Regions from separate parts of the Streptomyces sp. NPDC058052 genome, predicted to be linked through region 1. Evidence: predicted binding sites of a transcription regulator. Region 1 holds the regulator's gene; the other holds the start of a gene.
The links. The regulator HspR, encoded in region 1, represses chaperone genes until heat shock. The targets are predictions, from matches to a motif close to TTGAGNNNNNNNNNCTCAA.
Positions count from the first base shown of each region.

Region 2: lon (endopeptidase La) is a predicted target of HspR. The motif match lies at 6,123-6,141, and genes of this name have one in related genera.

Region 1 covers NZ_JBHVRX010000005.1:150,215-164,406, forward strand. The annotation lists gene dnaK (molecular chaperone DnaK) at 1-1,648, shown strand, start outside; gene grpE (nucleotide exchange factor GrpE) at 1,645-2,280, shown strand; gene dnaJ (molecular chaperone DnaJ) at 2,314-3,495, shown strand; gene ACFVU3_RS09550 (heat shock protein transcriptional repressor HspR) at 3,500-3,967, shown strand; gene ACFVU3_RS09555 (hypothetical protein) at 4,018-4,488, opposite strand; gene ACFVU3_RS09560 (helix-turn-helix transcriptional regulator) at 4,494-5,498, opposite strand; gene ACFVU3_RS09565 (hypothetical protein) at 5,819-6,139, shown strand; gene ACFVU3_RS09570 (pyridoxamine 5'-phosphate oxidase family protein) at 6,301-6,705, opposite strand; gene clpB (ATP-dependent chaperone ClpB) at 6,834-9,422, shown strand; gene ACFVU3_RS09580 (hypothetical protein) at 9,526-9,681, shown strand; gene ACFVU3_RS09585 (YbjN domain-containing protein) at 9,753-10,286, shown strand; gene ACFVU3_RS09590 (pyridoxal phosphate-dependent aminotransferase) at 10,351-11,529, opposite strand; gene ACFVU3_RS09595 (hypothetical protein) at 11,636-11,824, shown strand; gene ACFVU3_RS09600 (DUF2617 family protein) at 12,127-12,645, shown strand; gene ACFVU3_RS09605 (polyamine aminopropyltransferase) at 12,721-14,192, shown strand, end outside.
Region 2 covers NZ_JBHVRX010000001.1:127,716-141,907, forward strand. The annotation lists gene ACFVU3_RS00760 (spermidine synthase) at 45-728, opposite strand; gene ACFVU3_RS00765 (hypothetical protein) at 962-1,531, opposite strand; gene ACFVU3_RS00770 (hypothetical protein) at 1,528-2,856, opposite strand; gene ACFVU3_RS00775 (ABC transporter ATP-binding protein) at 2,853-3,647, opposite strand; gene ACFVU3_RS00780 (zf-HC2 domain-containing protein) at 3,644-4,531, opposite strand; gene ACFVU3_RS00785 (RNA polymerase sigma factor) at 4,528-5,157, opposite strand; gene ACFVU3_RS00790 (hypothetical protein) at 5,212-5,826, opposite strand; gene lon (endopeptidase La) at 6,164-8,575, shown strand; gene ACFVU3_RS00800 (glutamate--cysteine ligase) at 8,639-9,790, opposite strand; gene ACFVU3_RS00805 (lytic polysaccharide monooxygenase) at 10,033-10,914, opposite strand; gene ACFVU3_RS00810 (lysozyme) at 11,280-12,116, opposite strand; gene ACFVU3_RS00815 (MarR family winged helix-turn-helix transcriptional regulator) at 12,321-12,911, shown strand; gene ACFVU3_RS00820 (hypothetical protein) at 12,934-13,716, opposite strand; gene ACFVU3_RS00825 (nitrate- and nitrite sensing domain-containing protein) at 14,078-14,192, shown strand, end outside.

The sequences.
Region 1 (14,192 bases):
CAGGACCATCCGGTCGGTCAAGCGCCACATGGGCACCGACTGGAAGATCGAGATCGACGGCAAGAGCTTCAACCCGCAGCAGATGAGCGCCTTCATCCTGCAGAAGCTGAAGCGCGACGCCGAGGCGTACCTGGGCGAGAAGGTCGTCGACGCGGTCATCACCGTCCCGGCGTACTTCAACGACTCCGAGCGCCAGGCCACCAAGGAGGCCGGTGAGATCGCGGGCCTCAACGTCCTGCGCATCGTCAACGAGCCGACCGCGGCCGCCCTGGCCTACGGCCTCGACAAGGACGACCAGACGATCCTCGTCTTCGACCTCGGTGGCGGCACCTTCGACGTGTCCCTCCTGGAGATCGGCGACGGCGTCGTCGAGGTGAAGGCCACCAACGGTGACAACCACCTCGGTGGCGACGACTGGGACCAGCGCGTCGTCGACTACCTGGTGACCCAGTTCAAGAACGGTCACGGCGTCGACCTGGCGCTCGACAAGATGGCCCTCCAGCGTCTGCGCGAGGCCGCCGAGAAGGCGAAGATCGAGCTCTCGTCCTCGACCGAGACCTCCATCAACCTGCCCTACATCACGGCCTCCGCCGAGGGCCCGCTGCACCTGGACGAGAAGCTCACGCGCGCCCAGTTCCAGCAGCTCACCTCGGACCTGCTGGAGCGCTGCAAGGTCCCGTTCCACAACGTCATCAAGGACGCGGGCATCGCCCTCTCCGAGATCGACCACGTGGTCCTGGTCGGCGGCTCGACCCGCATGCCGGCCGTCGCCGAGCTCGTCAAGGAGCTGACCGGTGGCAACGAGGCCAACAAGGGCGTGAACCCGGACGAGGTCGTCGCCATCGGCGCCGCCCTCCAGGCCGGTGTCCTCAAGGGCGAGGTCAAGGACGTCCTGCTCCTCGACGTCACCCCGCTGTCCCTCGGCATCGAGACCAAGGGCGGCATCATGACCAAGCTCATCGAGCGCAACACCACGATCCCGACCAAGCGGTCCGAGATCTTCACGACGGCCGAGGACAACCAGCCGTCCGTGCAGATCCAGGTCTACCAGGGCGAGCGCGAGATCGCGGCGTACAACAAGAAGCTCGGCATGTTCGAGCTGACCGGCCTCCCGCCGGCCCCGCGCGGCGTCCCGCAGATCGAGGTCGCCTTCGACATCGACGCCAACGGCATCATGCACGTGACCGCGAAGGACCTGGGCACGGGCAAGGAGCAGAAGATGACCGTCACCGGCGGCTCCTCGCTGCCGAAGGACGAGGTCGACCGGATGCGCCAGGAGGCCGAGCAGTACGCGGAGGAGGACCACCGCCGCCGCGAGGCCGCCGAGTCCCGCAACCAGGGCGAGCAGCTCGCCTACCAGACCGAGAAGTTCCTCAAGGACAACGAGGACAAGGTCCCGGGCGACGTGAAGACCGAGGTCGAGGCATCTCTCGCCGACCTGCGGGAGAAGCTGAAGGGCGAGGACTCCGCCGAGATCCGCACCGCCACCGAGAAGCTGGCCGCCGTCTCGCAGAAGCTCGGCCAGGCGATGTACGCGGACGCCCAGGCCGCGCAGGCCGGCGCCCCCGCCGGTGAGGCCAAGGCCGACGACGACGTGGTCGACGCCGAGATCGTCGACGACGAGCCCAAGAAGGACGGTCAGGCGTGAGCGAGGAGACCCCGGGCTTCGAGGAGAAGCCCGACGTCCCCTCCGGCGACGCCGCCGAGGCCGCCGAGTCCACCGAGGACACGGCGGCCCCGGCCGGGGACGCGAACAGCACGCCGGCGGCCGACGCCGGCCTCACCGCCGCCCTGGACCAGGCCCGTGCCGCGCTCTCCGAGCGCACCGCGGACCTCCAGCGGCTCCAGGCCGAGTACCAGAACTACCGGCGCCGGGTCGAGCGGGACCGGGTCACGGTCAAGGAGATCGCCGTGGCGAGCCTCCTGTCCGACCTGCTCCCGGTCCTCGACGACGTCGGCCGGGCCCGGGACCACGGCGAGCTCGTGGGCGGCTTCAAGTCGGTCGCCGAGTCGCTGGAGACCGTCGTCGCCAAGATGGGGCTCCAGCAGTTCGGCAAGGAGGGCGAGCCCTTCGACCCGACGATCCACGAGGCCCTGATGCACTCGTACGCGCCGGACGTCACCGAGACGACCTGCGTCGCGATCCTGCAGCCGGGGTACCGGATCGGCGAGCGGACCATCCGGCCCGCCCGCGTGGCCGTCGCCGAGCCCCAGCCCGGGGCGCAGGGCAAGGCCGAGGAGTCGGAAGACGCCGACACGTCCGAGAAGGACAGCGAGTAACAGCCGTACCCGCGTGCGGGAGGAGGGACGTCGATGAGCACGAAGGACTTCGTCGAGAAGGACTACTACAAGGTCCTCGGCGTCCCCAAGGACGCCACCGAGGCCGAGATCAAGAAGGCGTACCGGAAGCTCGCCCGCGAGAACCATCCGGACGCCAACAAGGGTGACACCAAGGCGGAGGAGCGTTTCAAGGAGATCTCCGAGGCGAACGACGTCCTCGGCGACCCCAAGAAGCGCAAGGAGTACGACGAGGCGCGCGCCCTCTTCGGGAACGGCGGCTTCCGGGCCGGCGCTCCCGGGGGCGGCGGCTCGTTCAACTTCGACCTGGGGGATCTCTTCGGCGGCGGTGCCCAAGGCGGAGCCGGTGGCTTCGGCGGCGGCGGGGGCGGACTCGGGGACGTCTTCGGCGGACTGTTCAACCGCGGCGGCGGTACGGGTGCCCGCACCCAGCCCCGCCGCGGCCAGGACATCGAGTCCGAGGTGACGCTCAGCTTCACCGAGGCCATCGAGGGCGCCACGGTGCCGCTGCGGATGTCCAGCCAGCAGCCGTGCACGGCCTGCTCCGGCACCGGCGACAAGAACGGCACCCCCCGGGTGTGCCCGACCTGCGTCGGCACCGGCCAGGTCTCGCGCGGCAGCGGCGGCGGCTTCTCGCTCACCGACCCGTGCGTGGACTGCAAGGGCCGCGGCCTGATCGCCGAGGACCCCTGCGAGGTCTGCAAGGGCTCCGGCCGGGCCAAGTCCTCGCGGACCATGCAGGTCAGGATCCCGGCGGGCGTCTCCGACGGCCAGAAGATCCGGCTGCGCGGCAAGGGCGCCCCGGGCGAGCGCGGCGGGCCCAACGGCGACCTGTTCGTCGTGGTGCACGTCGACGCCCACCCGGTCTTCGGCCGCAAGGACGACAACCTCACCCTCACCGTGCCGGTCTCCTACACGGAGGCGGCGCTCGGCGGCGACATCAAGGTGCCGACCCTCGGCGGCCCCGCGGTCACGCTCAAGCTGCCCGCGGGCACGCCGAACGGCCGGACCATGCGCGCCCGCGGGAAGGGAGCGGTCCGCAAGGACGGCACCCGCGGCGATCTGCTGGTGACGGTGGAGGTCGCGGTGCCCAGCGAGCTGGACGACAAGGCCCGCGAGGCCCTGGAGCAGTACCGGACGGCGACCGCCGACGCGGACCCCAGGGCGGAGCTGTTCCAGGCGGCGAAGGGAGCGTGACGCGGTGGAAGGACGAAGGCGACAGTCCGGATTCGGCGGCAGGGCGTACGAACTGACCGACGAGACTCCGGTGTACGTGATCTCGGTGGCGGCCCAGCTGTCGGGTCTGCACCCGCAGACGCTGCGCCAGTACGACCGCCTGGGTCTGGTCTCCCCGGACCGCACGGCCGGCCGGGGCCGCCGCTACTCGGCCCGCGACATCGAACTGCTCCGTCAGGTGCAGCAGCTGTCGCAGGACGAGGGCATCAACCTGGCCGGCATCAAGCGGATCATCGAGCTGGAGAACCAGGTCGCGGCGCTCCAGGCCCGCGTCGCCGAACTCTCGACCGCCGTCGAGGGCGCGGCGGCCGCGATGCGGCAGCGCGAGGCCCAGGTGCACGCCTCCTACCGGCGGGACCTGGTCCCGTACCAGGACGTCCAGCAGACCAGCGCGCTGGTGGTCTGGCGTCCGGCGCCGAAGCGCGGCGACTGAGCGAGCGCGCGAGGGCCCCTTCCCGGGCGGGAAGGGGCCCTCGCGCGCGTTCAGGGGGCGACGAGTTCGCTGACGATGTCGCCGAGCGTCTCCCACCAGGGCGCGGCGCCGGTGCCGAACGCGGCGGCCAGCGCGGTGCCGACGGCGAGGTCCAGCGGAGTGGGTCCTGCGTCCCACTCGTCGGTCACCCGTCCGTCGCCGCTGGAGTCCAGGGTGCCGATCCGCCGCCCGTCCCGGGTCAGCCGGCTCTCGGCGTACGAGCAGGGCACGAGCCGGTACCGGAAGCCGCCGGCCCGGACGTCGACCCGGTACGAGCGCCGCAGCAGCCGTCCGCGGGACGGGCGGATCACGGCGGGTGCGCCGTCGACGGTGAGCGTCAGGCGGGCGGCCTTCCGGGTGCCGATGGGGGTGTGCTCGTCGGCCGGCGTCCCCGCCGTCCGGACGAGCTCCACGACGGGCAGCCCCGCCCCGGAGACCCGGAGGGTGCCGGCGCGGCCGTCGAGCGCGATGCGTGCGTGCACGGTGGTCAGTTGTCCCGTTCGAGAATGCCGGACCGGGCGATCAGGTACCCGAGCTGTGCCCGGCTCCCGCTCCCCAGCGTGGCGGCGAGCTTGGCGATGTGGGCCCGGCAGGTCCGTACGTTCATGCCGAGCCGGCGGGCGATGGCCTCGTCGACGTGGCCTTCGACGAGGAGGCGGGCGATGGAGCGCTGGACCCCGCCGATGCCGTCGACGGCGGGGCTGTAGGGGACTTCCTCGTCCCAGGGGACCGCGTGCAGCCAGAACTGCTCGAAGACGCCGACGAGGTACTGGACGAGGCCCTCGTGGCGCAGTTCGAGGGCGACCTGGCGGTCGCTGCGGGCGGGCACGAAGGCGACCTTGCGATCGACGATGATCAGCCGGTCGACGATCTCCTCCAGGGTGCGCAGCGCGAGCCCGTAGGGGGCGGCCCGTTCCACGTACGCGAGCGTGGCCGGGTGGTGCCGGGCGGTGTGCTGGTAGAGGGTGCGCATGGTGATGCCGCGGTCGAGCAGGGGCTCCATGCGGCGCAGGGCCTTCTCCAGGGTCTCCGGACGGCGTCCGCTGCCCGGCTGGATGGTGAGCAGCTCGACGGCGCACTCGCCGGTGGCCCGGTCGAGCGCGGCGTTGATGACGCTGAGTCCTTCGAGGACGGTGATCGCCTGGGTGGCGGAGGGGTCCTGCGTGTGGATGGCCATGAACGGCTCGAAGGCGTCGGCCAGGGCGACGGCGTGCTGCCGGCGCGCCTGGATCTCCTGCTCGATGGGGCGGATGAGCTGGTTGAGCGCGAGCGAGGGGGGCACCGGGTGCAGCCACTGGCTGTCGTCCGGGTCGGGGTGGAGGAGGGCCATGTCCGTCAGACACGGGGCGGCCTCGGCCTCGGAACGGGTGATGCGACCTTTGCGGAGAGCGTCCGCGTACAGCTCCCTCCCCACGTCGCATAGCTCACCGTGACTGTGGTTATGAGCGGATATGTCGCATTCTCGCCCCATGTGCACCCCCCTCAGGGTCATGAATTACAGGAACATGATGCCCGGCTTGGGTGGTGGAAAGGGATGCGCGTGAGCCATCGTTCTAGGCGCGGGGGAGGTAGTGATCAAAAGAGGTGGAGATCGGCCATGACCAGGATGGTTCGTGCACTTAGCGCCATAGCCGTTGCGGCGGCTGCTCTCGGCGCCCTCGCCGGGGTCGGTGAGCCCTCGTGGGAGAGCACCCCGGCGCACTCCGTGCTGGCGAAGCCGGGTGAGCCCTCATGGGAGAGTACGCCCGCCGACGCCCTGCCCGCGTCTCCCTCCGAGCCTTCCTGGGAGATCGCCCCCAAGGGCGCGGGCGCATGACCGTACCTCCGGACGACCGGGTCTTCCGCAGGGAGATGGCTTCGGCCTACCGGTCCGGCTGGCACTTCGTCGATCTCGTCACGGCCATCCCCCACCGTGGCGACTCGCTGAAGGTCACCCTGTTCGGAGAACCTGTGGTCGTCGCACGGGAACAGGACGAGGACGTCCGGGCGTACCGGTGTCTGAGGCGGCCTCGCGGCGCGCCGCAGCCCATTCGCTGTGCCGTCCGGTACGGCATGATCTTCGTCAATCTCGATCAGCGGGACCATCAGCTGATCGAGCCCGAGACCATCACCGCCACCCCCCGCAGTGCCTGAGCGATGCCCCCGTCGTTGTAGATCGCTCAGGTGCTTCCCCCACACAACGGCGCCATCGCGGACCTGAAACGCGATGGCGCCGTTGTGCTTCCCGGGTTCCCGGGTTCCCGGGTTTCCCGTTCCCCGGTTCTCCCATTCTCCCGTTCTCCGGTTTCCCGGGTTCAGGCGCGGCCCATCGCCCGGGTGAGGGTGATCTCGATGACGACCCGGTCCGGGTTGGGGGTCGGGGTGCGCCCGTAGCGGTCCGCGTAGCGGGCCACCGCGTCGGCGACCGTGTCCGCCTCGGTGCGGACGCGGGCGACGCCCTCCAGGGTGGCCCAGCGCCCCTTGTCGACCTGGCAGACCGCGACCCGCGCCCCGTCCGCGCCGGCCGCCAGCACGTTCGCGACCTTCCGGCTGTGCTTGTTGGTGATGACCCGGGCCAGTCCGTTCTCGGGGTCGTACGTGACGCCGACGGCCACCACGTGCGGGGTGCCGTCCGGGCGAGGGGTGGTCAGCGTGCTCATGTGGTACTCGCGCCAGAAGCTGAGATACGAGTCCGTGGGGTTCCTCGGGTCAGTCGCCATGCCCGGAAACTACCGCCGTTCCGCCGGCCTCCGATACCTTGAGCGGAATAGACTCAACTTTATGTACGCTGTATGAGTCAGTAGAGATCAGGGCACCAGAGGACCACACCCAGGAGGAGACCCCGCACGTGGACGCCGAACTGACCAACAGGAGCCGGGACGCGCTGAACGCGGCGAGCAGCCGCGCCGTGTCCCAGGGCCACGCCGACCTGACCCCGGCCCATCTTCTTCTCGCGCTGCTGGCGGGTCAGGACAACGAGAACATCACCGACCTGCTCGCCGCCGTCGAGGCCGACCAGGCCGCCGTCCGCGCCGGCGCGGAGCGGCTGCTCGCCGCCCTGCCCAGCGTGACCGGCGCGACCGTCGCGCCCCCGCAGCCCAACCGCGAGCTGCTCGCCGTCATCGCCGACGCCGCCGACCGCGCGAAGAAGCTCGGCGACGAGTTCCTGTCCACGGAGCACCTGCTCATCGGCCTCGCCGCCAAGGGCGGACAGGCCGGCCAGGTCCTCGACCAGCAGGGCGCGACCGCCCGCCGGCTCCAGGACGCCTTCGAGAAGGCCCGGGGAGGCCGCCGCGTGACCACCGCCGACCCGGAGGGCTCGTACAAGGCCCTGGAGAAGTTCGGGACCGACTTCACCGCCGCCGCCCGCGAGGGCAAGCTCGACCCGGTGATCGGACGCGACCACGAGATCCGCCGCGTCGTCCAGGTCCTCTCCCGCCGGACCAAGAACAACCCGGTCCTCATCGGCGAGCCCGGCGTCGGCAAGACCGCCGTCGTCGAGGGCCTCGCCCAGCGGATCGTGAAGGGCGACGTCCCCGAGTCGCTGCGGAACAAGCGGCTGGTCTCCCTGGACCTCGGCGCGATGGTCGCCGGCGCGAAGTACCGCGGCGAGTTCGAGGAGCGGCTGAAGACCGTCCTCTCCGAGATCAAGGAGAGCGACGGCCAGATCATCACCTTCATCGACGAGCTGCACACCGTCGTCGGCGCGGGCGCCGGCGGCGACTCCGCGATGGACGCCGGCAACATGCTGAAGCCGATGCTGGCCCGCGGCGAGCTCCGCATGGTCGGCGCGACCACCCTCGACGAGTACCGCGAGCGGATCGAGAAGGACCCCGCCCTGGAGCGCCGCTTCCAGCAGGTCCTGGTCGCCGAGCCGTCCGTCGAGGACACCGTCGCCATCCTCCGCGGCCTCAAGGGCCGGTACGAGGCCCACCACAAGGTGCAGATCAACGACTCCGCCCTGGTGGCCGCCGCGACCCTCTCCGACCGGTACATCACCTCCCGCTTCCTCCCCGACAAGGCCATCGACCTCGTCGACGAGGCCGCCTCCCGGCTCCGCATGGAGATCGACTCCTCCCCGGTCGAGATCGACGAGCTCCAGCGCTCCGTCGACCGGCTCCGCATGGAGGAGCTGGCCCTCGCCAAGGAGACCGACCCGGCCAGCGTCCAGCGCCTGGAGAAGCTCCGCCGCGACCTCGCCGACCGCGAGGAGGAGCTGCGCGGCCTCACCGCCCGCTGGGAGAAGGAGAAGCAGTCCCTCAACCGGGTCGGCGAGCTGAAGGAACGGCTCGACGAGACCCGCGGCCGGGCGGAGCGCGCCCAGCGCGACGGCGACTTCGACACCGCCTCCAAGCTGCTCTACGGCGAGATCCCGACCCTGGAGCGCGAGCTGGCGGAGGCCACCGAGGCCGAGCGCGAGGTCCAGAAGGACACCATGGTCAAGGAGGAGGTCGGCCCCGACGACATCGCCGACGTCGTCGGCGCCTGGACCGGCATCCCCGCCGGGCGCCTCCTGGAGGGCGAGACGCAGAAGCTGCTCCGTATGGAGGACGAGCTGGGCCGCCGGCTCATCGGCCAGTCCGAGGCCGTCCGGGCCGTCTCCGACGCGGTGCGCCGCACCCGCGCCGGGATCGCCGACCCCGACCGGCCCACCGGCTCCTTCCTCTTCCTCGGTCCCACCGGCGTCGGCAAGACCGAGCTGGCGAAGGCGCTCGCCGACTTCCTCTTCGACGACGAGCGGGCCATGGTCCGCATCGACATGTCGGAGTACTCCGAGAAGCACTCGGTGGCCCGTCTGGTCGGCGCGCCCCCCGGCTACGTCGGCTACGAGGAGGGCGGCCAGCTCACCGAGGCCGTCCGCCGCCGCCCGTACAGCGTCGTGCTCCTCGACGAGGTGGAGAAGGCGCACCCGGAGGTCTTCGACATCCTGCTCCAGGTCCTCGACGACGGCCGGCTCACCGACGGCCAGGGCCGGACCGTGGACTTCCGCAACACCATCCTGATCCTCACCTCGAACCTGGGCAGCCAGTACCTGGTGGAGCCGCTGACCAGCGACGAGGAGAAGAAGCAGCAGGTCCTGGAGGTCGTCCGGGCCAGCTTCAAGCCCGAGTTCCTGAACCGCCTCGACGACCTGGTGGTCTTCTCGGCGCTCGACCGGGCCGAGCTGGGCCGCATCGCGCGCCTCCAGATCGACCGGCTCGCCAAGCGGCTCGCCGACCGCCGGCTCACCCTGGACGTCACCCCGGAGGCCCTGGAGTGGCTGGCCGAGGAGGGCAACGACCCGGCGTACGGCGCCCGGCCGCTGCGCCGCCTCATCCAGACGGCCATCGGGGACCGGCTCGCCAAGGAGATCCTGGCCGGCGAGGTCCGCGACGGCGACACCGTCCGCGTGGACCGCTTCGAGGACGGCCTGATCGTCGGGCCCGCCGCCCTGTAATGCGTGGTGCGAGAGGGTGATCCGCTCGTCGACGTCATCGCGACCTCGATGGGTCACGGTCGCGACGACGTCGACGAGCGCCGCCCCGACGATCTGCCGTCCGGTGATCGAGTCCGGCGGCGGACCGACGCGCGTCCTGACCGGCCGGATCCACTCCGTCGGCCCGGCCGCGCGCTTCGGCGCGTTCCGGGGCGCGCTCGACGCCGACGGGCCGAGGGACCTGGATCGGGCCCTCATCCGCAAGCTCGGCCTGTTCTGAGCGGCACGGGGTTGCCACGGACCGGCCGGGATGGGGGAGGATGGCAACATCCGTACGAAGGGAAATTCACGGTGAGCATCGACCCGTCCTCGATTCCGAATTTCGGGGGACAGCCCCAGCCCCAGGCAGGACCGGCGGGCCCCGTCGTCCCCGACCAGGACCTCGTGAAGCAGCTCCTGGAGCAGATGGAGCTGAAGTACGTCGTCGACGACGAGGGTGACCTCGCGGCGCCGTGGGAGGACTTCCGCACGTACTTCATGTTCCGCGGCGAGAACGAGCAGCAGGTGTTCTCGGTGCGCACGTTCTACGACCGTCCGCACGCGGCCGACGACCGCGCCAGGATCCTCGACGCGATCGACGACTGGAACCGCCGCACCCTGTGGCCCAAGGTCTACACCCACCTGCACGAGGAGGAGGACGGCTCCGCCACCCTCCGCCTCATCGGTGAGGCGCAGATGCTGATCGGCACCGGCGTCGCCCTGGAGCACTTCGTCTCCTCCACGGTGAGCTGGGTCCGCGCCTCCATCGAGTTCGACAAGTGGATCGTCGAGCAGTTCGGTCTGGCCTCCCCGGAGGAGAAGACCGAGGACGGCGAAGAGGGCTGACAGCCCCGCCGCGACCGACCGCACAGGAGCCGGGTCCCCCGCGGGGGACCCGGCTTCCGGCGTCTCAGGCCAGCCGCTTGAGCCGGTCGACCGCCTCCTGGAGGACCTCGGTCCGCTTGCAGAAGGCGAAGCGGACGAAGGGCGCGCCGGCCTCGCGGTGGTCGTAGAAGACGGCGTTCGGGATGGCGACGACGCCGGCCCGCTCGGGCAGCGAGCGGCAGAACGCGAAGCCGTCGCCGGAGCCGAGGGGCCGGATGTCGGTGGTGACGAAGTACGTCCCCCGCGGCCGGTAGACCTCGAAGCCGGCCTCCGCGAGCCCGTCGCTCAGCAGGTCCCGCTTGGCCTGGAGGTCGGCGCGCAGCCCGTCGTAGTAGGCGTCGGGGAGGCGGAGGGCCTCGGCGACGGCGTACTGGAACGGGCCGGAGGAGACGTAGGTGAGGAACTGCTTGGCCGAGCGGACGGCCGCCGTCAGCTCGCGGCTCGCGGTGGTCCAGCCGACCTTCCAGCCGGTGAAGGAGTACGTCTTGCCGGCTGAGCCGATGGTGACGGTCCGCTCCCGCATGCCGGGGAGGGTCGCGATCGGCACATGGGCGGCACCGTCGAAGACCAGGTGCTCGTAGACCTCGTCGGTGACGACGAGGAGGTCCCGCTCGACGGCCAGCTCGGCGACGGCGGTGAGCTCGGCGGGGGTGAGGACGGTGCCGGTGGGGTTGTGCGGGGTGTTGAGGAGGATCAGGCGGGTCCGGGGGGTGACGGCGGCCCGCAGCTCGTCGAGGTCGAGGACGTAGCGGCCCTCGTGGGGCCGGAGGGTGACCGGGACGCGGGTGCCGCCGGCCATCGCGACACAGGCCGCGTACGAGTCGTAGTACGGCTCCAGGGCGACGACCTCGTCGCCGGGCTCGACCAGGGCGAGCAGGGCCGCGGCGATGGCCTCGGTGGCGCCGGCCGTGACCAGGACCTCGGTGTCGGGGTCGTACTCCAGGCCGTAGCGGGCGCGCTGGTGGTCGGCGATCGCGGTGCGCAGCTCGGGGACGCCGGGGCCGGGCGGGTACTGGTTGCCGTGGCCGTCGCGCAGGGCCCGTACGGCCGCCTCGCGCACCTCCTCGGGGCCGTCGGTGTCGGGGAAGCCCTGGCCGAGGTTGATCGACCCGGTCCTGGCGGCGAGCGCGGACATCTCGGCGAAGATCGTGGTCCCGAACTCCGCGAGCCGGCGGTTGAGCAGCGGTCGTGTCATGCCGGTCATCCTGGGCCGAAGCTCTGGACTTGCTCAAGTGCGCTTTGGGCGGTGAGCGGGCCGGGAATCCCCGGGGCAGAGGCGGCAGGGAGCCGCCGGACGGGGGAGGACGGCCATGGAGTTCCTGGTCTTCGCGGTCATCGGTGCGGTGATCGTCGGCATGATCGTCTCGGGTGCCACGGGCGGCGGGCGGAAGCGGCGGCGCGGCGGCTGGTCCGACGGGGGGAGCGGCTGCGGCGGATCGAGCTCGTGCGGTTCGAGCTGCGGGGGCGGCGGCTGTGGCGGTGGTGGCGGGGGTGACTGACGGGACGGTTGGGACAACGGCCGCGGTGTGGTGCGGGATTGGCGTCCTGAGCGCTCCTGCCGGTCGTCCGGCGATCGAATCCGCTTGAACAAGTGAACTGTGGGGTCCCCGAAGGGGATGGAAACTACGGCAAGTTGGGTAAAAACGCTGCGAGTCGTCCGGCACACGTGGTTCCCTCGCTCCTGTCAGAGACAGCCCTCGGACCGTGTGTGGACCCGAGTCGGCGATACCCCCACTCCCGCTGAAACCCTCTCCGGGGCGCCCCCGGCCCACCCGCCAAACCGTGTTTGCGGAGCCGACCCATGCTCACCACCCTGAAGACCTCCTACACCGACACCCGCGCGGCCGACCTGGCCTGGGCGCTGGGCCGCGAGCCGCTGCCCGCGCTCGCCGTGCTCGATCTCGAACTCTCCGGCGCCAAACTCCAGTTGCGGCTGCTGGGCGCCTCCCACCAGGTCCTCCTGGAGGAGGAGGGCCGCAGCTGCTCCGAGACCGTCGCCTGCATGCCGGGCAGCAGCACCCCGCTGCCGCTCGGCGTCTCCAAGCGGATCGGCGAATGGGAGTACGAATTCGCGGCCCGCGTCGAGACGCTCACCCAGGGCTCCTTCGCGGGCCGGGCCTCCGAGCTGCTCGCGCTGGTCGCCGACCACCCCCACGGCCTGGCCGGGACGTTCCCCGGTTCGCCGCACGCCTTCACCGCGATGCTGGCGCAGCGTCACGAGGGCCAGGTGCGCTGGCGGACCTGGCACGCCTACCCGCAGGAAGGCCAGCTCGTGGTCACCCGCACCAGGATCGGCGCCCGTATGCCCGCCACGCTCTGAATGCACCCCCAAGAGCCCCAGATGCACTCGTGTGGGTGACAAGGGGCGAAGGGGTCGTGACGTAGCGTTACGGGCATGATCGAGCCGACCGTGACCCTGCCACCCACGAGGGTGCGACGCCGACCGCCGCCGCGGCCGCGCGACACGGTGCGGTGGCCGGTCCTCGCCGTCGTCTTCGTCTGCGCCGCCTGCGGTCTCGTCTACGAGCTCGAACTCGTCGCCCTCGCCTCGTACTTGATCGGCGACTCGGTCACGCAGGCGTCCGTCGTGCTCTCCGTGATGGTCTTCGCGATGGGCCTGGGCTCGCTCCTCGCCAAGCGGCTGCGCTGCCGTGCCGCCGTCGGCTTCGGCCTGGTCGAGGGCGCGCTCGCGCTCATCGGCGGCACCTCGGCCCTGGTGCTGTACGCCTGCTTCGCCTGGTTCGGCGAATCGCGGTGGGTCCTGGTGGCCTTCTCGCTCGCCATCGGGGTGCTGATCGGCGCGGAGATCCCGCTGCTGATGTCGCTCATACAGCGTGCGCCGGGCCGGTCCGTCGGCACCGGCCGGTCGGGCCGGGCCGGCGACCCCGACGACGCGGCCGGCACGGTCGCCGACCTCTTCGCCGCCGACTACGTGGGCGCGCTCGTCGGCGGCCTGGCCTTCCCGTTCCTGCTGCTGCCCTGGCTGGGGCAGCTCACCGGCGCGCTCGTCACCGGCGCGGTCAACGCGGTCGCGGGCGCCGTCCTCGTGCTCTGGCTCTTCCGCCGCGACCTCACCGCCCGTACCCGCGCCCTCGTCGTCGGCGTCAACGTCGCCGTCCTCGGCGTGCTCGCCACCGCCACCGTCCTCGTCGACGACTTCGAGGAGGCGGCCCGCCGCGCCGTGTACGGGGAGCGGGTCCGGGTCGCCGTCCACACCGACCTCCAGGAGGTGGTGGTCACCGGCGGCCGCGAGGGCCCGCCCGACCTCTACCTCGACGGCCGGCTGCGGGTCGCCGGCGCGGACGAGTACCGCTACCACGAGGCCCTGGTCCACCCCGCGATGAACGGTCCCCGCGCGCGCGTCCTCATCGTCGGCGGCGGCGACGGCCTCGCCGCCCGCGAGGTGCTCCGCTACGGCGACGTCCGCTCCGTCACCGTGGTCGAACTCGACCCGGGCGTCGTCCGGCTCGCCCGCACCGACCCCGCGCTCGCCGCGCTCAACGGACAGGCGTTCCGCGACCCGCGGGTGCGGGTGGTCCACGCCGACGCCTTCAACTGGCTGAGGGGCACCGCCGAGCACGTGCAGGAACGGTACGACGTGCTGATCTCCGATCTGCCCGACCCCGGGATCACCCACAGCACCAAGCTGTACGCCCAGGAGTTCTACGGCCTCGCCGCCCGCGTCCTTGGCGACGGCGGCCGGCTCGTCGTGCACGCCGGCCCCGCCACCGACCGGCCCCGCACCTACTGGACCGCCGACGCCACCCTCCGCGCCGCCGGCTACTCCACCCGGCCGTACAGCACCGAGGGCCGCGCCCCCGGCTTCGCCGCCGGCCCCGACCGCGCCGACCGGGACAGCGGCACCCG
Region 2 (14,192 bases), on a different contig from region 1:
GCCGATGTCGGTGCAGCAGCCTAGAGGTACCGGCGGCGTCCCGGCTACGCAGGCCGGACGCCGAGGTGGACCACGTCCGGGACGCCCCGGGCAACGGGGATCTCTTCCGTCCGTACCCCGTTGAATCCGGCATTCCGCAAGGACTCCTCGAAATCGCCGGACGGCCGCGCCGACCACACGGCGAGCACCCCGCCGGGGTTCAACCGTGCCGCGCAGGACGCCAACCCCCTTGCGCCGTAAAGGGATTCGTTGTCCTCGGTGACCGTCCAGTCGGGACCGTTGTCGATGTCCAGGCACAGCGCGTCATAGGTGTCCGGGGACGTCTCCAGGTACGCCACGAGGTCCGTGTGCAGGATCACGGTCCGTTCGTCGGCCAGGGCGCGCCCCGAGAGCGACGCGAGCGGGCCGCTCCGGTGCCAGTCGATGATGGCCTCCTCCCGCTCGACCACCGCGATCCGGCCCCAGCGGGGGTCGGCGGCGGCGTGGGCGAGGGAGAAACCGACGCCGAGGCCGCCGATCAGGACGGACGCGCCCGCGCGCGCGGGCTCGGGCAGCGCCTCCATCGCCGCGTCGACGAGCAGACGCTCGGAGCGTCCGTCGGAGGTGTCCATCAGGAAGGTGCCGTTGGCGATGATCTCGAAGTCGGTGCGGGCGCCGGCGTCCCGGCGCCGCAGGACGACCTCGCCGTAGGGGCCCTCGCGGCGGTCGAGGGTGACGGGGTTGTTCATGGGCGGTCACTCCATGTCTCGTCGTGCGCTACGCGTCGTCCCGGCCATCCTCGCCGAGCACGGGCGGCCGGGACAAACACGTTCTGGAGTCACGGGATGACGCTGGGGCGCCGCCAGACGCCAGGGGCGCGGCGCGTCGCGCTCCACGTACCGCTGGACCGCCTTCAGCCCGCGGCGGGCGTCGACCGGGGTCCCGTAGGCGCGGTCCCAGGTGATCGGCCCCCGGCCGAGCCCTAACCCCTCCCCGGCCAGGGGCCGCGCCAGGCGAACAGGACCGTTCCCGCGCACAGGAGCGCGCCGGCCACCGTCCAGGCCGCGCCCTCCGGGGCCGGCCGGAGCGCCCACCCCCACCAGGCCGCCGCGCCCGCGTCCGGCGGTGTCAGGTAGACCGCCGCCGTGTACGTCACCGGGGGAAGCCAGCTCGCCCGGGCTCCGGCCAGCGCCGCCGCTCCGGCCGTCAGGCCGGTGAGGCCGAGGGTGTTGCGTACGGCGGCGGGCGCGCCGAACTCCGCCGGATGCCCCGGCAGCACGAGGGCGAACAGGCCCGCGGCCAGCGCGACCGGCACCAGGACGTGCCCGAGGCGCAGCGGCCACCAGGGCCGTACCGCCGTCCGGTCCAGCTCGTCGCTCGGCGTGTGCAGCGAGGCCCCGATCGCCGCCGCCACCAGCAGCGGCGCCATCAGCACGGGCACGCGCGCGTGGGGGGACCCTTCCTCCGGCGCGAGCACCCACACCGCGGCGACCGCCGCCAGGAGCACGGCGAGCGTGCCCGGCACCGCGCGGGAGCGCAGGTAGAGCCTCACGGGACGGGCACCTCGCCGGGACGGCAGCCGTTCGCCGCGAGGTACCGGACGAGGTACGCGCGCTGCTCGGCCGGGGACTTCGCCCGCAGCCGGTCCAGGTGCGCCCGGGTGCCGGGGGCATGGGGGCCGTAACCGGGCGGGGAGGGGGCGAGCCATTGGGCGACCGCGAGGTGGATGTCCATCGCCCGCTCCGCGTGCGGCCCCGTCAGGTCGCCCTCCCGGCACTCCTTCGAGAACAGCTGCATCACCGCGTAGTGACGGTAGAGGGCCGGGTCCTCGATCCGGTTCCGGACGACGTCCTGGGCGATGTCCAGAAGGGTTACGTCCCCCGGCTCCTCCTCCATCCTTCCCACCGCCCAGCGGGCGGGGGCGCCCGGCAGCCCCCGGAGCCGTTCGTTCACCGGCTCCAGGGTCTCCGTCAGGGCCGGCAGCAGCCGGGCGTCCAGGGCGACCACGCACACCCGGGGCGTGCCGTCGTCGCAGACCGGGCGGACCGCCGCCGGATCGATCCGCCAGGGCCCGCCGTCCGCGGGGAGCCGCAGGATCGCCGCCGCCGCGCAGGCCGCCACCGTCAGCGGCACGAGCGCGAGGAGACGCGCCCGGGAGGAGCGGAGCCCGTACGCGAGGAGGAAGGCCAGCGCCAGGCCGGCCGTCCACGCGGCCGACGCGGGCGCGTACCACCACACCTGCCGGTACTCGGCCGCCGAGAACTGGGCGCTCGGGAGCAGCCAGCGCGCGGACGCGGAGGTGAAGTCCGCGTAGGCGAAGCCGGTGTAGCCGGCCACGGCCAGCAGCGGTGCCGTCAGCCGCCACCGCACCACCCGCCCCACCACGTGCCCGACGAGCCCCATCGCGCCCACCGCCACCGCGTCCGCCAGCAGCGGGGCGAGCGCGGGCCGGCCCCAGGAGGCGTACGGCCACACCGCCAGCAGCACCCCGGCGTCGCCGAGCAGCACCGCGGCGGCCGGCCACAGCGCCGACGGGGCCGCCGCCACCGTGAGCCGCGGCAGCGGGGACCGGGGTACCGACGCCCACAGGTCCTCGGTGCCCAGCCGCCGGTCCCGGCCGCCCTGGAGGCAGCCCGCCGCCATCGCGAGCGGCCCGCACAGCAGCCCCGCGAGCGGGTGGAGCAGGTTCTCCGCGTCCTGCCAGCGGATCTGCCACTCCGGGGCCTTGGCGTACATCGTGACCAGCATCGTGACCACGATCGCTGCGCCCGTCCACGGCCCGAGACCCCGGCGCAGCTCGGTGCGGAGCGGGCCGGGCGCGGACCGCGCGGTCCGGCCGGCGCCGTCGCGCGGCGGGGCGGGCGCCGGGGCCGTCATCGGGCCGCCCCCGCCCGCGCGCGGTGGGAGCGCAGCGCGGCCGTGTAGCCGCGCTCGATGGCGTTGGCCGTCGGGTCGTCGGCCGGTGCGTCCGCGCCCAGCGCCGTGAGGTCGTCCGTCGTGCCCCGGAAGGCGAGCCGGCCCGCCTCCAGGAGGGCGACCTCCGTGCAGGCGGCGGCCACGTCCTCGACCAGGTGGGTGGAGACCACCACCGTCGCGTCGGTGCCCAGGTCGCGCAGCAACGCCCGGAACTCCACGCGCTGTTCCGGGTCGAGGCCGGCCGTCGGCTCGTCGAGGAGCAGCAGCTCCGGCTCGTTCACGATCGCCTGGGCGATGCCCGCGCGGCGGACCATGCCGCCCGAGAGCGTCCGCAGCCGGGCGTCGATCCGGTCGGCGAGTCCGACGCGGGCCACCGCGCGTTCCACGGCCGCCGGGACCCGGTCGGCCGGCAGCTCCTTCAGCCAGGCCACGTACGCCACGAACTCCCGCACGGTGAACGCCGGATAGTGCCCGAACTCCTGCGGGAGGTAGCCGAGCCGGCGCCGTATCGCGGTCCGCCCGCGCGGGTCGCCGGCGTCCCGGTCGAGCAGCTCGACCCGGCCGGCCGACGGCGCGGCGACGGTCGCGAGGACCCGGACGAGGGACGTCTTCCCGGCGCCGTTGGGGCCGAGCAGGCCCAGGACGCCGGGGGAGAGCCGCAGGTCGAGGCCGTCGAGCGCGGGCGTGCGGGTACGGCGGTGCCGGACGGTCAGGCCGGTCACGGCCACGGTCGTCGGACGCGGTGGGGTCACCGGGGCTCCAGGAGGTCGAAGGAACGGCGCCGCAGCGCCAGCAGGGCCGTCCCGGCCAGCGCGGCGGCCGCCCAGCCGGCCTGCGCGGCCGGACCGGCGGCGTACGGAAGGGGTACGGAGGCGGGTCCGGCCGGCCCGAGCAGCGGCCCCGTGACGGCGAGCAGCCAGCCGCCGCCCAGGGTCGCCGCGGCCGCCCGGCACCCGACGAAGGAGCCGAGCGCGAGGGTGCCCACGGTGAGCGCCAGGCCCGGAGCCAGCCAGGCCGCCGCCCCCGGCAGCCCCGCGGCGGGCGGCAGCAGCGCCCCGGCGGCGGTGAGCGGCGGTACGCACACGGTGAGGACGGCGACCGTGCGGGTGAGCAGCAGGCGCAGGCCGCCGGCCGGGGTGGACGCGGCGATCTCGTGGAGCGGGTCCGTGCGCGGGCCGTACGAGACGGCGACCCCGGCGAGCGGCAGGACGGGCGCGGCGGCGAGCAGCCAGGTGCGGCCGGCCGGGAGCCCGGCGCCGTGCGACAGCGCGAACGCCGCCCCGAGCACCAGCGCCAGCGCCGCCAGCCACGAACCGCGCAGGGCGGGCCCGACGGCCCACCACAGCCGGACGAAGGGGACCCACGCGCGCGCGGGGCGGCGGTGCTCCGGAGCCGGGTGCGGGACGGCCGCCGGTTCCCGGTGGCCCACCGCGCGGAGGAGGTCGGCCCGGAGCGTCTCCAGGACGGGGCCGGCGGGGGACGTCGCGCGGACGGCGGCCGAGACGCGGGCCGCGCAGGGCCCGCAGGACTCGACGTGCTTCTCCAGCGACCAGGCGTCCGGCTCGGGCGCCGAGCCCTCGGCGTACCGGGCCGCCAGCGCGGCGGACACGTGCCACGGGGCGGGAGGGGTCGTCACGCGGTGCCTCCCAGGGGGTGCGGGCCCTGCGGAAGGTGCGCGAGGGCGGCGCGCAGTTCGCGCCGGGCGCGCTGGGCACGGGTCTTGACGGTGCCCTCGGGGATGCCGAGCAGCCGGGCGGCCTCGCGGGTGGTGAGCCCGTCCACGACGGTCGCCCGCAGCACCTCGGCCAGCTCGGGCGAGATCCGGTCCAGCGCGGCGCCCACGTCCCCGTACTCCAGCCCCGCGAGGACCCGTTCCTCGGCGGAGGGGACGGCGGGCAGCGGTCCGGGCGGTACGGCCCCGGCGGGTTCGGCGCGGCCGGCGCGGGCCCGGGCCCGCTGGGCGTCGACCAGCCGGCGGGCGGCGATCACCCACAGCCAGCCGCCGGCCTCGCCGCGGCCCCGGTGGCCGCCGGCGGAGCGCCAGACGGTGACGAAGGTGTCCTGGAGGACCTCCCGGACCGTCTCCTCGTCCGGGCAGCGGCGGGCGAGCCGGGCGTACAGCCAGCCGGCGTGCCGGTCGTGGAGCAGCGCCAGGGCCTCGGTGTCGCCACGTGCGACGGCGCGCAGCAGCGTGGCGTCGTCGGCCGGGTCCTCCCCCTCGCCCCCGGAGGGGCCTCCCCGTGCGGGGCGTGACAGTCTCACACCCTCTCTATCGCGCGGCGGGCCCCGCGCGGTTCGCGGGCGCGGGGACCGGCGTCACGGAGAGGTCGGGGGGCCGCCTTCGGGGAGGGCGTCGAAGACGCGCTGGAGGGCCGCGGGCCGGTCGCCGTCGCCCGCGACGACGAGCCGGTGGTCGTACGTCACGAAGTACTGGAACCCGTCGGCGACCGTCGGTCCGCTCGGGCGTCCGGGCACGCGCGCGTAGGCGGGGTCCTCCAGCGCGGCGCGCAGTCCGGCCAGTTCGGCGGCGGTCATCCGGCCGGTGCGCGACTCCTTGTCCCGGGAGCTGACGGTCCAGCTCCCGTCCTCGCGCACCACGAGCTGGTTGGTCACCCCGGCGATGCCGCCGTTCACCACGACCTCGACGAGCACGGCCGCGGACCGGGGGTCCGCCGTCGACGCCTCCCCAGGCGGGGCCGTGCGCGAAGCCGTGGGCGTACCCGCCGAGTTCGTGTGCGTCGGCGCCGGCGTGGTCGCGGAGGCGCCGGGGCCGGGTGTGGTCCCCGCGCTCGCCGTGCTCCCGCTCCGGGCCCCGTCCGACGGGACCGGGACGTCGGCGTCGGCGCATCCGCTCACTCCGACGACCAGGGCCGCCACCACCGCCGGCACCGCGCCCCACGCGCGCCCGCGCTTGCGCTCCGCACTCTCCATGCGCCCGAGCATGCCCGCCCGCACGCCCCCGCGCAGCCGGAACGCGGCAGGTGCCGTCACCAGAAGAAGTCCCGCGGCCGCGGCGGCCGGTCCGGGGTGAAGCGGATCGTTCCGGCGCGCCCTCCGGCCCGGTCGTCTCCACCCGTGCCACCAGGGGGGCGGGCCAGGAACGCGTCCACGTCCACGGGGCCACGCTCCCGCCTCCGCGGGGGCCACGCTCCCGCCTCCGCGGGGGCGGGGCCGGGTGATCGCTCAGAGCGAACAGGGGTGGGGGAACATTCCCGCGCTCACATGCATTGAGTCGGCATAGCTCAACTTGACTGCCGAAGGGGAGATCATGGCTTCTGAGTCCAAGCCGTCCGTGCCGCTCACTCTGCCCGTGCTGCCGCTCGACGACGAGGTCGTGCTGCCCGGGATGGTCGTGCCGCTCGATCTGTCGGACAACGACGTGCGGGCCGCCGTCGAGGCGGCCCAGGCCGCGGCCCGCGGCGGGACCGGGAAGCCGCGGGTGCTCCTGGTGCCGCGGGTGGACGGGACGTACGCCGGGACCGGTGTGCTCGGGATCGTCGAGCAGGTGGGACGCCTCGCCGACGGGGATCCGGGCGCCCTGATCCGCGGCATCGGACGCGTGCGGATCGGGGCCGGGACGACCGGACCCGGAGCGGCGCTGTGGGTCGAGGGGACCGTGGTCGAGGAGACCGTCCCCGAACCGCTGCCCGGCTCCGTGGCCGAACTGGTCAAGGAGTACAAGGCGCTCGCCACCAGCTGGCTGAAGAAGCGCGGCGCCTGGCAGGTCGTCGACCGCGTCCAGCAGATCGACGGCGTCGGCGCGCTCGCCGACAACTCCGGGTACTCGCCCTTCCTCACCGTCGAGCAGAAGGTCGCCCTCCTGGAGACCGCCGACCCGGTCGCCCGCCTCAAGCTCGCCACCGCCCAGCTCCGCGAGCACCTCGCCGAGCAGGACGTGGCCGAGACCATCGCCAAGGACGTCCAGGAGGGCGTCGACAAGCAGCAGCGCGAGTTCCTCCTCCGCCGCCAGCTCGAAGCCGTCCGCAAGGAGCTGCGCGAGCTGAACGGCGAGAAGGACGGCGAGGAGTCGGACGACTACCGCGCCCGCGTGGAGGCCGCCGAGCTGCCCGAGTCCGTCCGCGAGGCCGCGCTCAAGGAGGTCGACAAGCTGGAGCGGTCCAGCGACCAGTCGCCCGAGGGCTCCTGGATCCGGACCTGGCTCGACACCGTCCTCGAACTGCCGTGGAACGAGCGGACCGAGGACCGGTACGACATCCAGGGCGCCAAGGCCGTCCTGGACGCCGAGCACGCCGGCCTGGAGGACGTGAAGGAGCGCATCACCGAGTACCTGGCCGTGCGCAAGCGGCGCTCCGAGCGCGGACTCGGCGTCGTCGGCGGACGGCGCGGCGGCGCGGTGCTCGCGCTCGTCGGCCCGCCCGGCGTCGGCAAGACCTCCCTCGGCGAGTCCGTCGCCCACGCGATGGGCCGGAAGTTCGTGCGCGTCGCCCTCGGCGGCGTCCGGGACGAGGCCGAGATCCGTGGCCACCGGCGGACGTACGTGGGCGCCCTGCCCGGCCGGATCGTCCGCGCGATCAAGGAGGCCGGGTCCATGAACCCGGTGGTGCTCCTCGACGAGATCGACAAGGTCGGCTCCGACTTCCGCGGCGACCCCGCCGCGGCCCTGCTCGAAGTCCTCGACCCGGCGCAGAACCACACCTTCCGCGACCACTACCTGGAGGTCGAACTCGACCTGAGCGACGTGGTCTTCCTGGCCACGGCCAACGTCCTGGAGGCCATTCCCGAGGCCCTGCTCGACCGCATGGAGCTGGTCCGTCTCGACGGCTACACCGAGGACGAGAAGGTCGTCATCGCCCGCGACCACCTGCTGCCCCGGCAGCTGGAGCGGGCCGGCCTGGGCGCCGACGAGGTGACCCTGGACGAGGCCGCGCTGCGGAAGCTGGCCGGCGAGTACACCCGGGAGGCCGGCGTCCGCACCCTGGAGCGGGCCGTCGCCCGGCTGCTCCGCAAGGTCGCGGCCCAGCACGAACTCGGCGACCGCGAGCTGCCGTTCACCATCACCCCCGAGGACCTGCGGGGCCTCATCGGACGCCCGCACCACGTGCCCGAGTCCGCCCAGGACCCGGCCGAGCGGCGTACCGCCGTCCCCGGCGTGGCCACCGGCCTCGCGGTCACCGGCGCCGGCGGCGACGTCCTCTTCGTCGAGGCGTCCCTCGCCGACCCGGAGACCGGCGCCGCGGGGCTGACCCTCACCGGCCAGCTGGGCGACGTGATGAAGGAGTCCGCGCAGATCGCGCTCTCCTTCCTCCGCTCGCACGGCGCGGAGCTGGAGCTGCCCGTGACCGGTCTGAAGGACCGGGGCGTGCACATCCACTTCCCGGCGGGCGCGGTCCCGAAGGACGGCCCGAGCGCGGGCATCACCATGACGACCGCGCTGGCCTCGCTGCTCAGCGGCCGTACCGTCCGCACCGACGTGGCCATGACCGGCGAGGTCTCCCTCACCGGCCGGGTCCTGCCCATCGGCGGCCTGAAGCAGAAGCTGCTCGCCGCGCACCGGGCCGGGATCACCACGGTGGTCATCCCGAAGCGGAACGAGGCCGACCTGGACGATGTCCCGGCCGAGGTCCTGGAGAAGCTGGAGGTCCACCCGGTGACCGACGTCCGCCAGGTCCTGGAGATCGCCCTGGCCCCGGCGGAGATCCCGGTCGCGGCCGCGGCCTGACCCGGCGGGGACGAGGACCCCGGTACGCGCGCGTACCGGGGTCCTCGCGCGCGGGAGGGGCTCTCACGCCGGGGTCGTCCGCCGCACCGCCTCGACGATCACCGAGGCCAGCGACGGGTCGCCGGCGTGGGCGGCCCGCTGGAGGTCCGCGCCGGTGCCGCGGGCGAGCAGCCGCTCCACCCCCGCCTCGGCGCGCTCCCTGTCGCCCGCGTCCTCCAGGGCGGGGCGCACGTGGTCCAGCAGGGTGAACAGCACCTCGCCGGCCGGGGCGGGCCGCCAGCTGCGCGGGTCGAGCAGCTCGCCGCCGAGCCCGTACCGGCTGGCCCGCCAGGCGGCGAGCCGCAGCACCACCGTCGAGACCGGGTCGGGGAGCCGCCCCCGCCGCCACTCCCGGGCCGCGGTCTCCACCAGGGCGCGGCTCAGCACGGCCAGCACGACGGTGTCCTCCACGTCCAGGCAGACGTCACCGACCCGGATCTCCACCGTCGGGTAGCGGCGGGAGAGCCGGGCGTCGAAGTAGACCATGTGGTCGTCGACGAGGACGTCGCTGGCGAGCATCTCGCTCGTGGTCCGCTCGTACGCCGCCACGTCGCCGTAGAGCTCGCTCGGGCCGGACATCGGCCAGCGCTGCCAGAGCTGGTGGCGCCAGCTCGCGTACCCGGTGTCCACGCCCTGGAAATAGGGGGAGTTGGCGCTGAGCGCGAGGAGCGGGGCGAGCCACGGCCGGATCCGGTCGAGCACGCCCACCCCCTCCTCCGCCGAGGCGAGGTGGACGTGGACGTGGCAGGCGCAGGCGAACTCCTCGTCGACCAGGTGCGCGTACCGGTCGTGGATCCGCCGGTAGCGGTCGTCCGGGGTGAGCAGCGGACCGAAGTCCACGGGGGCGGTCGCGAGCGCCGCGACCGCCACGCCGGCCTCCTCGGCGGCCGCGGAGGCGGCGAGCCGGGCCCGTCGCAGCTGGTCGGCGAGCTGGGACGTGGTGACGCAGGGGGCGGTTCCGATCTCCAGCTGCTCGGAGTACAACTCGGGCTTCGCCGGCTCCGGGCCCTCGGTCCGCGGCCCGGCGTCGGCGTGCCAGGCGGCGATCTCGGTGACGGTGCCGGCGAGGGGCTGCGGGAGCCCGGTCTCGGGATCGACCAGGAGGAGCTCCTCCTCCACCCCGAACGTGCGCGGTCCTTCCCCGCGGTGGTAGACCCACCGCTGCTGGTTCCGCATGGAGCGCTCTCCTTCACGGTCGGACGGTGGTGCGCTGACGGCCGTTCGAACGAGCTTTCTCCAAGGCTGTCCACGAACGTCCCGGCTTCCACCCGTCCCCGCACAGATGGCGCGAAATCGCCCCCCGGACGAGGTCCGGGGGGCGAGGTGGGCGGGAGGGGAGGGGCGGGTTTCCCTGGGGGCCGCCGGAGGGGTGGGCGGGGCCCCGCCCCGCGCTCTCCCCTCCCGCCGGCCTCCGGCTCCTAGGAGGCGGAGGAGTCGCGGCGCCGGCCCAGGAGCAGGCTGCCCGCGCCGAAGACGGCGAGTGCGCCCGCGCCGGCCAGGGCGAGCGGCAGCGGGGAGCCGGGGGCGGCGGCGGCCTCGGCGGAGAGCGCGGGCGGCTGCTCGTCGCCGCCGTGACCCGCGTGGCTCACGGTGGACAGCTCGGCACCGGCGGCCAGTTCGGCCTCGGTCGGCGCCTCGGCCTTGGCGGCCGCGGCCGCGGCGGGGGCGCCGAAGGTGACGTCCGAGCAGCTGTAGAACGCCTCGGGGCTGTCGTTGCGCTGCCAGACCATGTAGACGATGTGGCGGCCGGTCCGGGCCGGCAGGGTGCCGGTGAAGGAGTAGTAGCCGTCGGTCGCGGTGCGGGTGGTGTTGTACACGGCGGCCGGGGTGGCGTCGAGGTCGGACCACTTGAGCGGCTGCGTCGGGTCGAAGCCCGCCTTGGTGACGTACATCGTCATGGTGCCGGAGTGGGCGGCGGTGGCGCGGATCCGGAAGTCGAAGGCGCCGGCGGAGACGGCGGTGGCGGGCCAGTCGGTCCGCGCCCAGTCCAGGGACCGGTACTTCTCGCGGTTGGCCGAGCAGAGCTTGCCGTCGGGGATGAGGGCCTTGTGGTTGCCGTCGGCGTTGGCGATGTTGACCTCGTTCCAGTCGTACAGCGGCTGGGTGCCGGAGTCGGCGACGAGGTCCTTGCACACCTGCGAGTCGGGGCTCTCCGGACCCTCGGCGTAACAGGCGGCGACCCTGCTCACGGGGTTGAAGACGGCTCCGTGGGCGGCGGCGGTGGTGGGGGTGAGGCCGACGAGGGCCGCGGCGGCGGACAGGGCGGCGACGCCGGCGGCGGTACGGCGGGAGGACGACATGCGGGGGCTCTCTCTCGTGCGTGGGGGAGTACGGAACGAGCAACGCGCGCGGGGCACGCGGAAGTTGAATTCCGTGCGACCGGGGTAGAGACTCGCATTGGTCCATACCAATGAGCAAGGGGGTGGGCGGAAAAAGCCCCCGAGCACGCGGAACGGCGGTCCCGGGGAAGCCGCCGCATCCCTGGAACCGCCGTCGCGCCGGCCCGTCGCGCCGGCCCGTCGCGCCGGCCCGTCGTGCCGGCCGGCCCGTCGTGCCGGCCGGGTCGTCCTGTCGGCCGGATCGTCGTGCGTCCGGGCCGTCGTATCGTCCGGCCCGGGCGTGCCGTCCGGGCCGCCCGGGCCGTCGTGTCAGTCGGGCCGTCGTGTCAGCCGTTCGCGAGTGCCTGCACCCGCGAGAGGTCGCCGTTGAAGTGGTTGTGGTCGCCGACCGTCGGGCCGGACGAGGTGTACTGCCACATCGTGTAGTACGGCCAGCCGGCGGGGAGTTCGCCGACCTCGGAGGCGTACCGCGCGATCCACAGCGGGTTGGTCGAGGCGAAGCCGGAGTAGTTGCCGGTGCACTGCTTCCACCAGCTGGTCGCCGTGTAGATGACGGCGTCGCGGCCGGTGCGGGCCTTGTACCGGTTGAGGAAGTCGCGGATCCAGGTGACCATCCCGGACTGGGTCTTGCCGTAGCAGGTGGCGCCGTACGGGTTCCACTCGATGTCGAGGACGCCGGGGAGCGTCCTGCCGTCCTTGGACCAGCCGCCGCCGTTGTTGACGAAGTAGTCGGCCTGGGCGGTGCCGGTGGTCGTGTCCGGGGTGGCGAAGTGGTACGTGCCGCGGATCATGCCGACGTTGTACGAGCCGTTGTACTGCTGCGTGAAGGAGGTGTTCTTGTAGTACGTGCCTTCCGTCGCCTTGACGTAGGCCCACTTGACGCCGCTGTTCCAGAGCGTGGACCAGGCGACGTTGCCCTGGTGGCTGGAGACGTCGACGCCCTCCGTCCAGGTGGCGAGGGCCGAGACGCCGCCGGAGGGGGCCGCGCCCCTGCCGTCGTGCTTCACGACGCCCATGCCCATGTGGGCGGTGCCGCGCGCGGGGGCGGCGGCGCGGTCGCCCGGGTCGGCGGCGGCGCCGGCCTGGCCGGCCAGGGGAAGGACGAGGGCGGTGGCCGCGAGGCCGGCGAGCAGGGTGGTGGGGACGGATCTGCGCACACGCATGGCGTGACTCCCGAGGGGGCGGTGGGGGTGGTGTGGACATGTCAGTCACGTGCTCGACGGCGACTCTACGCACGTAGACAGGCACGGTGGAAGAGGGCCCGGGTTCCGCCGTTGGTCTACTCCTGCGAAATACTGAAGGAGCTGCGGCGATGCCCGCCGGGGCGGGAAACTTTCAGCCGACGAAACACGTGTGGGAGGTGCGACGTGCGCGCAGGCGGTACGGCCGGTGAAGACGGTGCCACGCCGGGGGAGAGCCCCGCCGCACCCCAGGGCGCCGACGTCGTCCCGCCCGGCGCCGTCCACCCCGCCGCACCCCCGGAGGCCCCCGCCGTCGCCACCGCCGCCGGCCCCGGTCCGGCCTCCACGGAGCGGGAGTTCCTCGCGCTGGAGCGGGAGCTCGCGGTGTTCCTGCGGCGGGCCCGGGCCCAGTCCGGGGAGATGGCCCGCGAGGTCCATCCGGAGCTGGAGTCCTCCGCGTACGGCCTCTTCGTCCGGCTCGACGACGCCGGGGCCCAGCGCGCCACCGAGCTCTCCGCCTACTTCGGCGTCGGCAAGGCCACCATGAGCCGCCAGCTGCGCGCCCTCGAACAACTCGGTCTGGTCGCCCGCGACCCCGACCCCGCCGACGGGCGCGCCTCCCTGGTCCGGCTCACCGACGAGGGCCGCGACCGCTTCCGGCACGTCCGTGACGCCCGGCGCGAGCGGTACGTCCGCAAGCTCGCCGACTGGGACCGCGCCGAGGTCGCCGAACTGGCCCGGCTGCTCCACCACTTCAACCAGCGCTCCGAGGGCTGAGCCCCCGCGGGGGCGGGCCGGGTCAGAAGGCCACGTACACGCCGGTCGCGTCGTCGTGGATCTTCCAGCGCCGCGCCCCTCCCGCCGCCGCGTCGACCGTCTCCAGCTCCCGCACCCGCCGGAGCAGCCCCGCCGGCCCCTCCTTCGCCAGGACCTCGGCGCACCCGGTCCAGTCGCCCGCGCCGAACAGCTCCACCCAGCGGCTCGCCCCGTCCGTGAGCGCCGCCAGCGCCCGGACCTCCGCCGCCGGGGTCGTCCCGGTCACCGCCCGCTCCGCCGCCGACGGGTCCGCCGCCGCCGTGAAGAAACCGCCCTCCCTGTTCCGCAGCCGGTCCGTCGCCTCGTGCGAGCGGAGCACCTCGCGCGGGAGCCGGTCCAGCCGGTCGTCCCGCACCGCCCGGACCGACCCGTCCGGCGCCTGGATCAGCAGCACCGAGTCGGAGAGGACGAGGTGTTCGACCCGGTCGGCGTCCCACCGCGCGAGGACCACGGTCGCCTGAGGCGTACGCACGTGAGAAAGGTCACAGGTGTCCGCGTGGAGCTCGGCGGTGCGCCGGATTGCCAGGGACAGGATCTCGGACAGCGTCAGATCGCGCCGGGAAGCGGACAGTTCGGTCAAAGCGCCGCCGAGCCGCGCGGTGAACCACGGCACCGCGTGCACACAACCGACATCACCCGCGGGAGGGGTGACCCCGTCCAGGAGGACGAGCGCCCCTCCGTCGCCCGAGGCGGGCAGAGCTGCGGCGGCCCAGTCCTCGTTGGGGCGTTCGGGGCTGCCGGGAAGGGTGGCGACTTCGCTGCGCATGATGTCCAGTGTGCCCGGCTCGCGCGGTGTCTTCACAACACCTGCAAAGGGCCGAAAATGGCCTGTACCAACCGGCGGTGGCCGCTCCTGAGGGCGGAATCGCCAGCTCCGGCGAGCTGCGGGCGGGCATCCTGCCAAAGCCCGCCCCGAAGATCCAGCCGGGGCCCGGTCGAGGCCCCCGGCGGCGGCCGCCGGAAGTTGTTCGCCAACTCAGGAGTGTTGTTCACTCGTTCGGGTGGCGGAGCGGCCGATGCCCGTCCCCTGCCGAGATAGCGCTGGAATGGTCGGAAGCCGTACCAGGGGTGGGGGCGGAACCTCGTGACCGGCCGTCACCTCTGCTGTGTGGGCGGACGAGTCAAGAATGCGAGCACCGGTGCAGAAGAAGCGGCCTCGGAGCATGAACGGCGCGCGGAGCCAGACCCCCGGTGAGCCGCCGACCCCCGGCACCCCGCCGAGCACGGGAAGCCCGCTCCCGA